One region of the Pedococcus sp. 2YAF34 genome, then DNA from elsewhere that is predicted to be linked to it. Evidence: predicted binding sites of a transcription regulator. Region 1 holds the regulator's gene; the other holds the start of a gene.
What was found. The regulator Rex, encoded in region 1, represses fermentation and respiration genes when NADH is low (regulators of the CRP and FNR family bind a similar motif). The targets are predictions, from matches to a motif close to CTTGTGAANNNNTTCACAAG.
Positions count from the first base shown of each region.

Region 2: a site for Rex is predicted at 2,539-2,558, ahead of edd (phosphogluconate dehydratase). Genes of this name have one in related genera too.

Region 1 covers NZ_JBFRFA010000014.1:619-6,706, forward strand. The annotation lists gene AB4Z02_RS09540 (sigma-70 family RNA polymerase sigma factor) at 1-574, opposite strand, end outside; gene AB4Z02_RS09545 (glutaredoxin family protein) at 674-949, shown strand; gene AB4Z02_RS09550 (redox-sensing transcriptional repressor Rex) at 1,153-1,842, shown strand; gene AB4Z02_RS09555 (glutamyl-tRNA reductase) at 1,839-3,149, shown strand; gene hemC (hydroxymethylbilane synthase) at 3,146-4,237, shown strand; gene AB4Z02_RS09565 (uroporphyrinogen-III synthase) at 4,234-5,862, shown strand; gene hemB (porphobilinogen synthase) at 5,870-6,088, shown strand, end outside.
Region 2 covers NZ_JBFRFA010000007.1:128,393-134,480, reverse strand. The annotation lists gene AB4Z02_RS06240 (MFS transporter) at 1-404, shown strand, start outside; gene AB4Z02_RS06235 (oxygenase MpaB family protein) at 411-1,316, opposite strand; gene AB4Z02_RS06230 (hypothetical protein) at 1,318-1,713, opposite strand; gene pdxH (pyridoxamine 5'-phosphate oxidase) at 1,761-2,441, shown strand; gene edd (phosphogluconate dehydratase) at 2,619-4,499, shown strand; gene eda (bifunctional 4-hydroxy-2-oxoglutarate aldolase/2-dehydro-3-deoxy-phosphogluconate aldolase) at 4,496-5,116, shown strand; partial or broken gene AB4Z02_RS06210 (IS481 family transposase) at 5,069-5,833, opposite strand; gene AB4Z02_RS06205 (DUF4232 domain-containing protein) at 6,021-6,088, opposite strand, start outside.

The sequences.
Region 1 (6,088 bases):
CGAGCATGTCGGCCGTCGTGACCTCCATGCGGAAACGCGCCGACTTGGCGTTGTCGGTGATCAGGTTGCGCGCGATGGTGATGAACCAGGCGGCGATGTCCCGGCCCTGCCACGAGAAGGAGTCCATGCGTCGCAGGGCGCGCAGGAACGTCTCGGAGGTGAGGTCCTCCGCGAGCTGCTGGCTGCCGACGCGCACGTAGACGTAGCGGTAGACCACGTCGACGTAGCGCTCGTAGAGCATCCCGAACGCCTCGGAGTCACCGCGCTGGGCGAGGTCGACGAGGGCGGAGATGCGGACGAAGTCCTGCGGCGCCTCGCCGGGGGCGAACCCGGCACGCGCGGCACGGCCACCGTCGGCGTCACCCGGTCCCGAGCCGCCGCTCGAGCCCCGGCCGGAGCCGTCGAGGGTCCCGGCGTCGCCGGCGATGCTGAGGACGAGGCGCAGCGAGTCGAGGAACTGCGCTGTCGCGGCGCCCATGCCGTGGTCTGCCGTGACGGTCACCGGCTGCGACAGCCGGATCAGGGCGTCACTGAGCCCCGCGAACGGCTTCGCGGCACGACGACGTGGGCGCATCCTGATGGGGGACCTCCTGGCGGGACAGTTTCGCCGATCTCGCGCCGTTTGTCAGGAGACCCACGTCACACCCCGGACACGTCCGCCTACGCTGGTGGGGTGCCCGAGCACCTACCCGACCCCCGCACCGCGGACGCGGCGCCCCGCATCCGCATGCTGGGGCGCCCCGGGTGCCACCTGTGCGACGAGGCGCGAGCCGTGATCGCGAGGGTCGCGGACGAGCTGGGTGTCGGGTGGGAGGAGCAGTCGGTCGTGGGTGACCGGGCTCTCCTGGAGCAGTACGGCGAGCAGATCCCGGTGACCTTCGTGGACGGCCTGCAGCACGACTACTGGCGCGTCGACGAGGCCCGGCTCCGGGCGGCGCTGCAGGCCTGAACCGCCGCAGCGGGGGACGCCGTTCGCGTCCACGGCCGGCGTCGCTCGACCCCTTCGGTGACCTGGGTCACAGGCGCCGTCACCACCCTTCGGGACGGCCGCTTGTGACTTTGTGCATCCGTTCACAAAAGCGTAATCTGCCGTGGGCAGCCCGCATCAGCCAGGTGCGGACCCTGTGGGTCGAGAAGGAGCCGGAGAAGACGTTGTCCGCCGAACCGAGCGCTCGTCGGGGTATCCCCGACGCCACGGTGGCCCGGCTGCCGGAGTACCTGCGTGCCCTCACCGGGCTCGCCGAGCGGGGGATCACCTCCGTCTCCTCCGAGGAGCTCGCCACCGCCGCCGGCGTACGCAGCGCCAAGCTCCGCAAGGACCTCTCGCACCTCGGCTCGTACGGCGTGCGCGGCGTCGGCTACGAGGTGGACCACCTCGCCTACCAGATCTCGCGCGAGCTCGGCCTCACCCAGGACTGGCCCGTGGCCATCATCGGGATGGGCAACCTCGGCCACGCGCTCGCGGCGTACAGCGGCTTCGCCACGCGCGGCTTCCGCGTCGTCGCCCTGCTCGACCAGGACGCCAGCCTGCACGGCCAGGAGATCGCCGGCATCGCGGTGCAGCCGATGGACACCCTCGACTCCCTGGTCAGCGACGAGGGCCTCGCGATCGGCGTCATCGCCACCCCCGCGGCCTCGGCGCAGGGCGTCTGCGACCAGCTCGTCGCCGCCGGCGTCCGCTCGATCCTCAACTTCGCGCCGTGCGTGCTGGTCGTGCCGGAGGGCGTCGACGTCCGCAAGGTCGACCTGTCCACCGAGCTGCAGATCCTCGCCTTCCACGAGCAGCGCAAGGCGCTCGCGGCCCAGGGCGCGCTCGACGTCGCGGCGGTGGTGTCCGGGTGAGCCTCGTCGTCCTCGGCCTCTCGCACCACACGGCGCCGCTGTCCCTGCTCGAGTCGATGTCCCTCGACCCGGCCGGCCGCCACCGCCTGGCCGCGGGCCTCTTCGCGCGCGACAACCTCTCCGAGGTCACCGTGGTGTCCACCTGCAACCGCACGGAGGTGTACGCCGAGTCCCTCACCTTCCACGGTGCGGTCACCGACATCACCGACGCGCTCACCGAGGTCACGGGCGTGGGCCGCGAGGAGCTGCGCGAGCACCTCTACGTGCACTACGAGGACCGCGCGATCGCGCACGCGTTCACGGTCGCCTGCGGGCTCGACTCGATGGCCGTGGGCGAGGCGCAGATCCTCGGCCAGATGCGCACCTCGCTGCGGGAGGCCCAGCGCGCCGGCCACGCCGGGTCCTCGCTCAACACCCTCTTCCAGCAGGCGCTCCGCGTCGGCAAGCGCGCCCACACCGAGACCGGGATCGACGCCGTGAGCGTCTCGCTGGTCGAGGCGGGCCTCGCCCGGGCCGAGCGCGACCTCGGGCCGCTGGACGGGCTCGACGTGCTCGTCGTCGGCGCCGGGGGCATGAGCTCGCTGGCCGCCACCACGGTGGCCCGCCGCGGCGTCCGCTCGCTGGCCATCCTCAACCGCACCCTGTCCAAGGCGACCCGCCTCGCCGAGCGCACCGGCGGCACGGCCAGGCCGCTCGACGAGCTGGGCCCCGCCCTCGCGGCCGCCGACGTCGTCATCTCCTGCACCGGGTCCACCGGCGTCGTGGTCAGCCTCGCCTGTGCCGCCGACGCCCAGGTCGCCCGTGGCGGCCGCCCGCAGGCCTACGTCGACCTTGCCCTGCCCCACGACGTGGCCCCCGAGGTCGACTCCCTCAACGGTGTCAGCCTTGCCGGCCTCGCCTCGCTCGGGGAGGACCTGTCCGGCGGGAAGACCTCCAGCGAGGTGCAGCAGGTGGCCGACCTCGTCATCGGCGAGGTGGCCACCTACCTCACCTCCCGTGCCGCCGAGACAGTCGCGCCGACCGTTGCCGCGCTGCGCTCGCACGCCGCCGACGTGGTCGCCGGCGAGCTCAGCCGGCTCGACCAGCGCCTGCCCGACCTCGACGACACCTCGCGGGCCGAGGTGCAGCTCGCGGTGCACCGCATCGTCGAGAAGCTCCTGCACACCCCGACCGTGCGCGTGAAGGAGCTCGCCGTCGGCGGCCAGGGCGACGGCTACGCCCAGGCGCTGCGCGAGCTGTTCGACCTCGGTCCGGGCGAGGCGGCCACCGCCTCCGTCCCGCCGCCCAGGACGGGGGGTATGCCGTGAGCACCGCGACCTCGCCCCTCACCCTGCGCCTCGGCACCCGCCGCAGTGCGCTGGCCACGACCCAGTCGAGCTGGGTCGCCGACCGCCTGCGCGCCCTCGGCCACACCGTCGACCTGGTCACCATCGTCACCGAGGGCGACACGTCCACCGAGTCGCTCGCCAGCCTCGGCGGCACCGGTGTCTTCGCGGCAGCGCTGCGCCGGGCCCTGCTCGACGGCGAGGTCGACTTCGCCGTGCACTCCCTCAAGGACCTGCCCACCTCGCCCGAGCCCGGGCTCACCGTGGTCGCGGTGCCGGGGCGTGAGGACCCGCGCGACGTGCTCGTCGCCTCCGGTGGCCGCACGCTCGGCGAGCTGGGGGAGGGCGCCGTCGTCGGCACCGGGTCCCCGCGACGCGTCGCCCAGCTCGCGGCCCTCGGGATGGGCCTGGGCTTCAAGGACATCCGCGGCAACGTCGACACCCGCATCTCGATGGTGCACGACGGCGCCCTCGACGCCGTCGTCCTCGCCAGGGCCGGCCTGGCCCGGCTCGGCCGGCTCAACGAGGTCACCGAGGCGCTCGACCCGCTGCAGGTGCTCCCGGCGCCCGGTCAGGGCGCCCTCGCCGTCGAGTGCCGCACCGACGACACCGTGACCCGCGAGGCGCTCGCCGTCCTCGACGACGCCGACACCCGGGCCTGCGTCACCGCCGAGCGCGCGCTGCTCGCCGCCCTCGAGGCCGGCTGCTCCGCACCCGTCGGCGCCCTCGCCGAGGTCGTCGACGGCGAGGACGGCCTCGAGCTGTCGCTGCGCGCGTTCGTCGGCAGCGTCGACGGAGCCGTCGACCTGCGTCGCTCGCTCGTCGGCCCCGTCACGGACGCCGAGTCCCTCGGCCACCGGCTGGCCGCCGTGCTGCTCGAGGACGGCGCCGACCTGTTGCGCGGGCCCGAGGAGCGGCCGCCCGCCGCCGACGGGCCGTCGGCCGTGGACGCCATACGGGAGCACACCGCCGACAGCTGGCCCCCCGACCCAGCCGGGGCGAACGGAACTCATCCGCTCGCCGCCCCCGACCGCCGCCCAGAACACGACAGCACGGAGCGTGCCACGTGAGCCCCACGCGCTCGACCCAGCCCACCAAGCCCACCACCCGCCAGCCCGGCCGCGTCGCCTTCGTCGGCGCCGGCCCCGGCGACGCCGGCCTCATGACCGTGCGCTCGCTCGAGCTGCTCGCCAGGGCCGACGTCGTCGTCATCGACCAGGTCGCCCGCGAGTCCGTCGTCGAGCGCTACTGCCGCGCCGACGTCGAGGTCGTCGACGCCGGCCACGGCGACCACGGCCAGCCGCTGACCCACGCCATGCGGGCCAAGCTCGTCGTCAAGGCCGCGAAGGGAGCCCACGGCGGCCTCGTCGTGCGGCTCATGGATGGCGACCCTGCGACCTTCAACGGCCTCGCCGAGGAAGCCCTCGCCTGCCGCAAGGCCGGTGTCGGCTTCGACATCGTCCCCGGCGTCAGCGCCGTGTCCGCGGTGCCCGCCTACGCAGGCATCCCGCTCACCTCGAGCAGCTCGCCCGCCGTCCACGTGATCTCGGCCAACGACCGGTCCGTCGACTGGACGGCCTCGGTCGCCGAGTCGGTGACCGTGGTGCTCCTCGGGGCGCCCGAGGACCTCAGCGGGGCGCTCGCCAAGCTGCTGGCCGCCGGCCGCGCCGAGTCCGCCCCGGTCGCGCTGACCGAGCGGGGCACCACGATCCGCCAGTCGACCCGGGTCACCACGCTCGGCGAGGTCGCCAAGGTCATGAAGACCGTGGAGTTCCCGGCCCTGGCCGTCGTCGGCTCCACCGTGGCCCTGCGAGAGGAGCTGTCGTGGTTCGAGACCAAGCCGCTGTTCGGGTGGAACGTCCTGGTCCCGCGCACCAAGGAGCAGTCGGGCTCGACGATCTCGCGCCTGGAGTCCTACGGCGCCACCGCCGAGGTCGTGCCGACGATCAGCGTCGAGCCGCCGCGCACGCCCCAGCAGATGGAGCGTGCAGTCAAGGGCCTGGTGACCGGTCGCTACGAGTGGATCGGCTTCACCTCCGTCAACGCCGTCAAGGCGGTCCGTGAGAAGTTCGAGGAGTTCGGGCTCGATGCCCGCGCCTTCGCCGGGCTCAAGGTCGCCGCCGTCGGCGGGGTCACCGCCGAGGCGCTGCACGAGTGGGGCATCGTCCCCGACCTCGTGCCGTCGGGTGAGAAGTCGGCCAACGGGCTGCTCGCCGACTGGCCGCCGTTCGACGAGGTGCTCGACCCCATCAACCGGGTCTTCCTCCCGCGCGCCGACATCGCCACGGACACCCTGGTCGCCGGCCTGCAGGCCTCCGGCTGGGAGGTCGACGACGTGACGGCCTACCGCACGGTGCGGGCCGCCCCGCCGGCGGCGCCGATCCGTGAGGCCATCAAGGGCGGGCAGTTCGACGCCGCGGTCTTCACCTCGTCCTCGACGGTGCGCAACCTCGTCGGCATCGCCGGCAAGCCGCACCCGTCGACGGTGATCGCGTGCATCGGGCCGGCGACGGCCAAGGCGGCCGAGGAGCACGGCCTGAGGGTCGACGTCCTTGCCCCCGAGGCCTCCTCGGACGCGCTCGTCGACGCCCTCGCCGACTACGGCCTCGGGCTCGCCGTCGCGGCCGCCGAGGCCGGCGAGACGGTCGTGCGGCCGAGCGCCAAGAAGTCCTCGTCGCGCCGCCGCGCGCGCTGAGCCGGTCGTGAGCACCCCAGCAGCCCAGCCGTCGGGTCCGGTCCTCCGGCCCCGGCGGCTGCGCCAGTCGCCGGCCATCCGCCGGCTCGTCGCCGAGACGCGCCTGCACCCGGCCGAGCTCGTCCTGCCGGTGTTCGTCCGTGAGGGCATCACCGAGCCGGTCGCGATCTCGGCCATGCCGGGTGTCGTCCAGCACACCGTCGAGTCGCTCGTCGCCGAGGCGCAG
Region 2 (6,088 bases), on a different contig from region 1:
TGGCGATCCTCGTCGCCGTCGTCGGCTGGGGCTTCGCGATCGCCGGGTTCGGGGCCGCGATGCTCGCCGCCGGTGGGGTCGTGAGCCGGGGTACGGCGCTCTGGCTGGGCCTGGTCGCCATGGCCGTCGCCGGCGGCTCCGACTCCGTCAGTGCGGTGTTCCGGACGACGATCCTGCAGTCAGCCACGCCGGACCACCTGCGGGGCCGGTTGCAGGGCGTGTTCATCGTGGTGGTCGCCGGCGGCCCGCGGCTCGGGGAGCTCGCGGGCGGGTTCCTGTCGACCGGGGTGGGGGAGGCGTGGACCGCGGTGATCGGCGGGCTCGCCTGTGTCGTTGCGATCGGTGTCCTGGCGCGGGTGCAACCGGGCTTCCTGCGCTACGACGCCCGCCACCCCACGCCGTAACCGCGCTCAGCTCGCGGCGTCGCGCTGCTCCAGCGCTCGGCGGCGAACGTCGTCCGGGTCGTGCATGGCCCACCGGACCGTCGCCGTGGCGACCCCACCCAGGGGACGGCCGAGCACGCGTTCGGTGACGGGGAGATAGGGGAGCCGGAGCGGGCGGCGGGCCCACCACGGGAGCATCGACACCGCGCCCGCGGCCAGGGCCGAGTACCCCGCCCGCGCCGCGAGGGGCAGGGGCGGGTGCACGAGCAGGAAGCGCGCCGCCTCCCGTGCCGCGGGCGTGGACTCGAGCTCGGGGCGGTAGTCCTCGATGACCTGGCGCAGCGCCGCGACCGTCCTCGGCGGGTCGACCACACCGAGTGCCTGGGCGACGACGCAGCTCTGGTCGACGTACCGGTCGGCCTCGGCGTCGGTCAGCGGCTCGACGGCGTAGCGCTGGTAGGCGGTGAGGAAGCTGTCGGCCTCGGTGACGTGCACCCACTTGAGCAGGTGCGGGTCGCTCGCGGCGTAGGGGCGCCCGTCGGGAGCCTTGCCGCGCACGCGCTCGTGGATGCCGCGGATGCGTGCGATGAGGGCCTCGGCGTCCTCGATGGTGCCGAAGGTGGTCGTCGCGAGGAACTCGCTGGTGCGCTGGAGCCGTCCCCACGGGTCGCCCTTGTACCCGGAGTGGCCCGCGACCCCCGCCATCGCCAGCGGGTGCAGCGACTGCAGGAGCAGGGCCCTGATGCCGGCGGGGAACATCGAGGCGTCGGCGTGGACGCGCCAGATCGGGTCGGCGGGGGTGAACCAGCGCGGGCCCTCCGCGCCCCAGATGCGCTCGGCCTTGGTGCGGGCGTCGTCGCCGGCGACCTTGGAGCGCAGGGCATGGGCGAGCTGGCGGCGGGCGCCGTTGGTCACCGGGTCGAGGACGGACACCTCAGTGCGCGCCGCGTCGCCGCGGGATCTGCTTGAGGCGCTCGGCCGGGGAGGGCAGGTCGGCGGGACGCACGCGCGTCGACAGGTCGCTGTTGGCGATGAGCTCGGGGATGGGGGTGGCGGTGCTCGGGTGCGTCGCGATCGGGTCGTCGCCGGCGAACACCACCCAGACGGCCTCGCCGTGGTCGGCCCGCGGGTCGAACGTCTTCAGGACCGACCCCTCGCGCACCGTGCTGGCGTGCTCGATGGCCCGCCGCTTGGCCTTCTGCCGGTCGATCGCCTTCTGCGCCGCGGCCATGGCGGGCTCCCTGGCCTGCTGCGCGAGCACGATGGCGTGGGGGCCGTACTTCACGCCCCAGCGGACGACCTTGCCGACGGCCTTGCCGGTGCCTGGCATGGGTGACTCCTGTCGCTGCTGTCTTTCCCTCACCCTAATCTCGGGGCATGACAAGTGCGCGGCGCGTGGACTACACCGGCGAGGGTCTCTCCGAGGAGCAGGTGGCGCCGACCCCTTGGCAGCAGGCGCGGCTCTGGGTGGAGGAGGCCATCGCGCGCCAGGAGGCGCAGGGTGACGTCCCCGAGCCCACCGCCATCTCCGTGGCCACGGTCGACGCGGCCGGGATGCCCAACGTCCGCACCGTCCTCATGCGCTTCTTCGACGACCGCGGACCGGGGTTCGTCACCGCGACCACCTCCGCCAAGGGCCAGGAGATCGCGGCCACCGGTGGGATCGCCGCCGCCCTCACCTGGCCGTCGATGTTCCGGGCCATCCGCTTCCGCGGGCAGGCGCAGGCCCTGACCCGCGAGGAGGTGCAGGGCTACTTCTCCTCCCGCCCGTGGGCCTCGCGCATCTCTGCCTGGGCGTCGCAACAGTCCCAGCCCGTCGAGGGACGGGCTGAGCTCGAGGCCGCCTACGACCGGTATGCCGTGCAGTACCCCGACCACGGGCACCCCGACGACGTGCCCGTCCCCGACTTCTGGGGCGGCTGGCGGGTGGCCTGCGACGAGGTCGAGTTCTGGGGCGGGCGCCGCAACCGCCTGCACGACCGGCTCGTGTTCACCCGGACCGGCAGGGGAACGCTGGACGACGCAGCCAGCTGGACCCTGTCGCGCCGCCAGCCCTGACGGGCACGAGCACGGCGAACCACGGGCTGAGACGACCCTGAACCCCGTCGTCCGCATGGCGGAACGCCGTGGTGGAGGGCCGGCAGGCGCCGCCACACTTGTGAAGGAGATCACACGCGCACGCCAAGGACGTCGTTCGCGCGGTCCATCACCTGACCGCCGAACCCCAGGAGCCCCATGGCCCCCGCCCTGCACCCCGTCGTCGCCGAGGTCACCGCACGCCTGACCGAGCGCAGCCGAGCCAGCCGCACGGCATACCTCCAGCGCCTGTCGCACGCCGCCTCGGAGCTCAGCCTGCGCCCGGCACGCACCGACCTCGGCTGCTCCAACCTCGCCCACGCCGTCGCGGCCTGCGGCGGCAGCGACCGCACCACGATGGCCGCCGACACGGGTGTCAGCCTCGGGATCGTCACGTCCTACAACGACATGCTGTCCGCGCACGCGCCGTTCGAGCACTACCCGCAGGCCATGAAGCAGACGGCTCGCGAGGTCGGCGCCGTGGCGCGCGTGGCCGGCGGTGTGCCAGCCATGTGCGACGGCATCACCCAGGGGCGGGCGGGTATGGAACTCAGCCTGTTCAGCCGCGACGTCATCGCGATGTCGACGGCGATCGCGCTGTCGCACGACGTGTTCGACGGCGTCCTCATGCTCGGCGTCTGCGACAAGATCGTCCCCGGCCTCGTCGCGGGTGCGCTCTCGTTCGGGCACCTGCCGACGGCGCTCGTGCCGGCCGGCCCCATGGCCAGCGGTCGCTCCAACGCCGAGAAGGCCGAGACCCGCAAGGCGTTCGCCGCCGGTGAGGCCGGCCGCGACGAGCTGCTTGCGAGCGAGGTGGCGTCCTACCACTCGCCCGGCACGTGCACGTTCTACGGCACCGCCAACTCCAACCAGATGCTCATGGACGTCATGGGCCTGCACCTGCCCGGGGCCGCCTTCGTGCACCCCGACGACCCGGTGCGCGACGCCCTGACCGACGCGACCACCCGCCGTGTCGCCGAGATCGCCGCGTCGGAGCAGCCCTACGGCATCGGGCAGGTCGTCGACGAGAAGTGCGTCGTCAACGGCGTCGTCGCCCTCCTCGCGACCGGCGGCTCGACCAACCACACGATGCACCTGATCTCGATGGCGGCCGCCGCGGGCATCGACCTGACGTGGGAGGACTTCGACGACCTGTCGGCCGCCGTCCCGTCGGTCGCGCGGATCTACCCCAACGGCACCGCCGACGTGAACCACTTCCACCAGGCCGGTGGCACACCGTTCCTCGTGCGCACCATGCTCGACGCGGGGCTGCTGCACGAGGACGTCCTCACGCTCGCCGGGCCCGGCCTGCGCCTCTACACGCGCAAGCCCGAGCTGGTCGACGGGGGGCTCGAGTTCGTCGAGGCCCCGGCCGAGTCGCTCGACCCGTCGGTCCTTCGTCCGGCGACCGACCCGTTCGCCGCCGACGGCGGCCTGCGGGTCCTGCGTGGCACCCTCGGCCACGCCGTCATCAAGGTCTCGGCCGTCGCCGACGAGCACAAGGTCGTCGAGGCGCCCGCGCGCGTCTTCACCGACCAGGTTGGTTTCCTCCAGGCGTTCTCCCGCCGCGAGCTCGACCGCGACGTCGTCGTCGTCATCCGCGAGCAGGGACCGAGCGCCAACGGCATGCCCGAGCTCCACGCGCTCACGCCCTCCCTCGGCGTCCTGCAGAAGCGCGGCCACGCCGTCGCCCTGGTCACCGACGGCCGCATGAGCGGGGCGTCCGGGGCCATCCCGGCCGCGATCCACGTGACCCCCGAGTCGGTCCACGCCGGCCCGATCTCGAAGATCCACGACGGCGACGTCATCCGCGTCGACGCCCGCACCGGCCGGCTCGACGTCCTCGTCGACGACGCCGAGTTCGCCGCCCGGCTGCCCGCCCAGCGCGTGAGCGACGAGTGCGTGGGTACCGGGCGTGAGCTGTTCGCGCCGATGCGCGCCGCCGTGGGCCGCGCCGACGAGGGCGCCCACGTCTTCGCCGGCCTGGGGCGCCAGTACGACCACACCACCGCCGCCGTCACCGCCGAGGAGACCCGATGACCCCCGCGACCGCCCCTGTCGCCAAGCCCGTGATCTCGAGCGAGGCCGACCTGCTCGACCTCGCCCCGGTCGTCCCCGTCGTGGTCGTCGACTCCGTCGAGCAGGCGGTGCCGCTGGCGCGGGCCCTGCTCGCCGGCGGCATACCCGTCATCGAGCTGACCCTGCGCAGCGCGGCAGGGCTCGGCGCCATCGAGGCCGTGGCCTCCGAGGTCGAGGGCATGGTCGTCGGCGCCGGCACCGTGGTCACGCCCGAGCAGGTGCGGCAGGTGCAGGACGCCGGCGCCCAGTTCATCGTCACGCCGGGGTCGCCGCCGCGGCTGCTCGAGGCGGCGCTCGCATCCGGGCTGCCGCTGCTCGCCGGCGCGGGCACGCTCACCGAGATGCTGACGCTGGCCGAGGCCGGGCTGGAGGCGATGAAGTTCTTCCCCGCCGAGGCCAGCGGCGGGCGCCCCTACCTGTCGGCGGTCTCCGGCCCGTGCCCGCAGCTGCGGTTCTGCCCCACCGGCGGGATCACGCGCGAGACGGCGGCCGACTGGCTGGCCCTGCCCAACGTCGGCTGTACCGAGCCATCAGGTTGGTGTCACGCGGCTGATCGGGGGGTGGCCTCCGAGGGCTGAATGGTGTCGTTCATGGTTGTAGTACTGCAGCCATGGGGCAAGGGCTTGCTGGCGGGCAGTGTTGCTGGTGAAGACCTGCCGGTAGGCCCATTCGGTTTGCAGGGTGCGGTTGAACCGTTCTGCTTTGCCGTTGGTCCAGGGGCAGTGGGGTCGGATGAAGACCTGCTTGGCGCCCAGGGCGGCGACGACGGCCTTGAAGTCGTTGGAGTGCCGGTAGGCGAATGCGTTGTCGGTCATGACGGCATGGATGGTGTCGATGCCCAAGGTGGCGAAGTGGGCGGCGGCGCGGGCCAGGAACGCGGCGGCGGTGGCGCCTTTCTCATCGGGTAGGACCTCGACGTATCCGACTCGGGTGTGGTCGTCGACGCATACGTGCACATAGTCGTACCCGATCCCGCGTCCGCGGACCTTCTCGGACCGGCCATGGGCACGCCACCCACCCCCGTCGGGGATGCGGCCCAGCTTCTTGACGTCGACGTGGACCAGCTGGCCGGGGTGGTCCTTCTCGTACCGGACGGCGCTGGCCCGGCTGGCCCGGATGGGGGTTCCGGTCAGCGGGTCGCACCCGGCCAGCGGTGGGACCTGATGGCGGCTCAGGATCCGGGACACGGTCCGCGCCGGCACCCCGGTCGCAGCCGCGATCCCGGCCGGTCCACAACGCAACCGCCGGCGAGCCAGCAGCACCGCGGCCTCCAGGTCGTGCGCAGTACGTGTCGGGCCAGCAGCAGCCGGCCACGCGGGGTCAAACGAGCGTTAGCGTGGGACACGAGGACCTCCGGGACGTGGCGACTTCGAACATCACCACTAAGCCCGGAGGTCCTCCTCACATCAAGACCACGTCACCAACGTCATGGCCAAGTACATCTAGGGCGCCCGCGCCGCACCAGAGGAATCCCCGCAGCGGTCAGCGGTGGAAGGGGCGCACGGACAGCAGGGGTGTTGCCGTGTTGCTGCACGCGTCGACGGCGAATG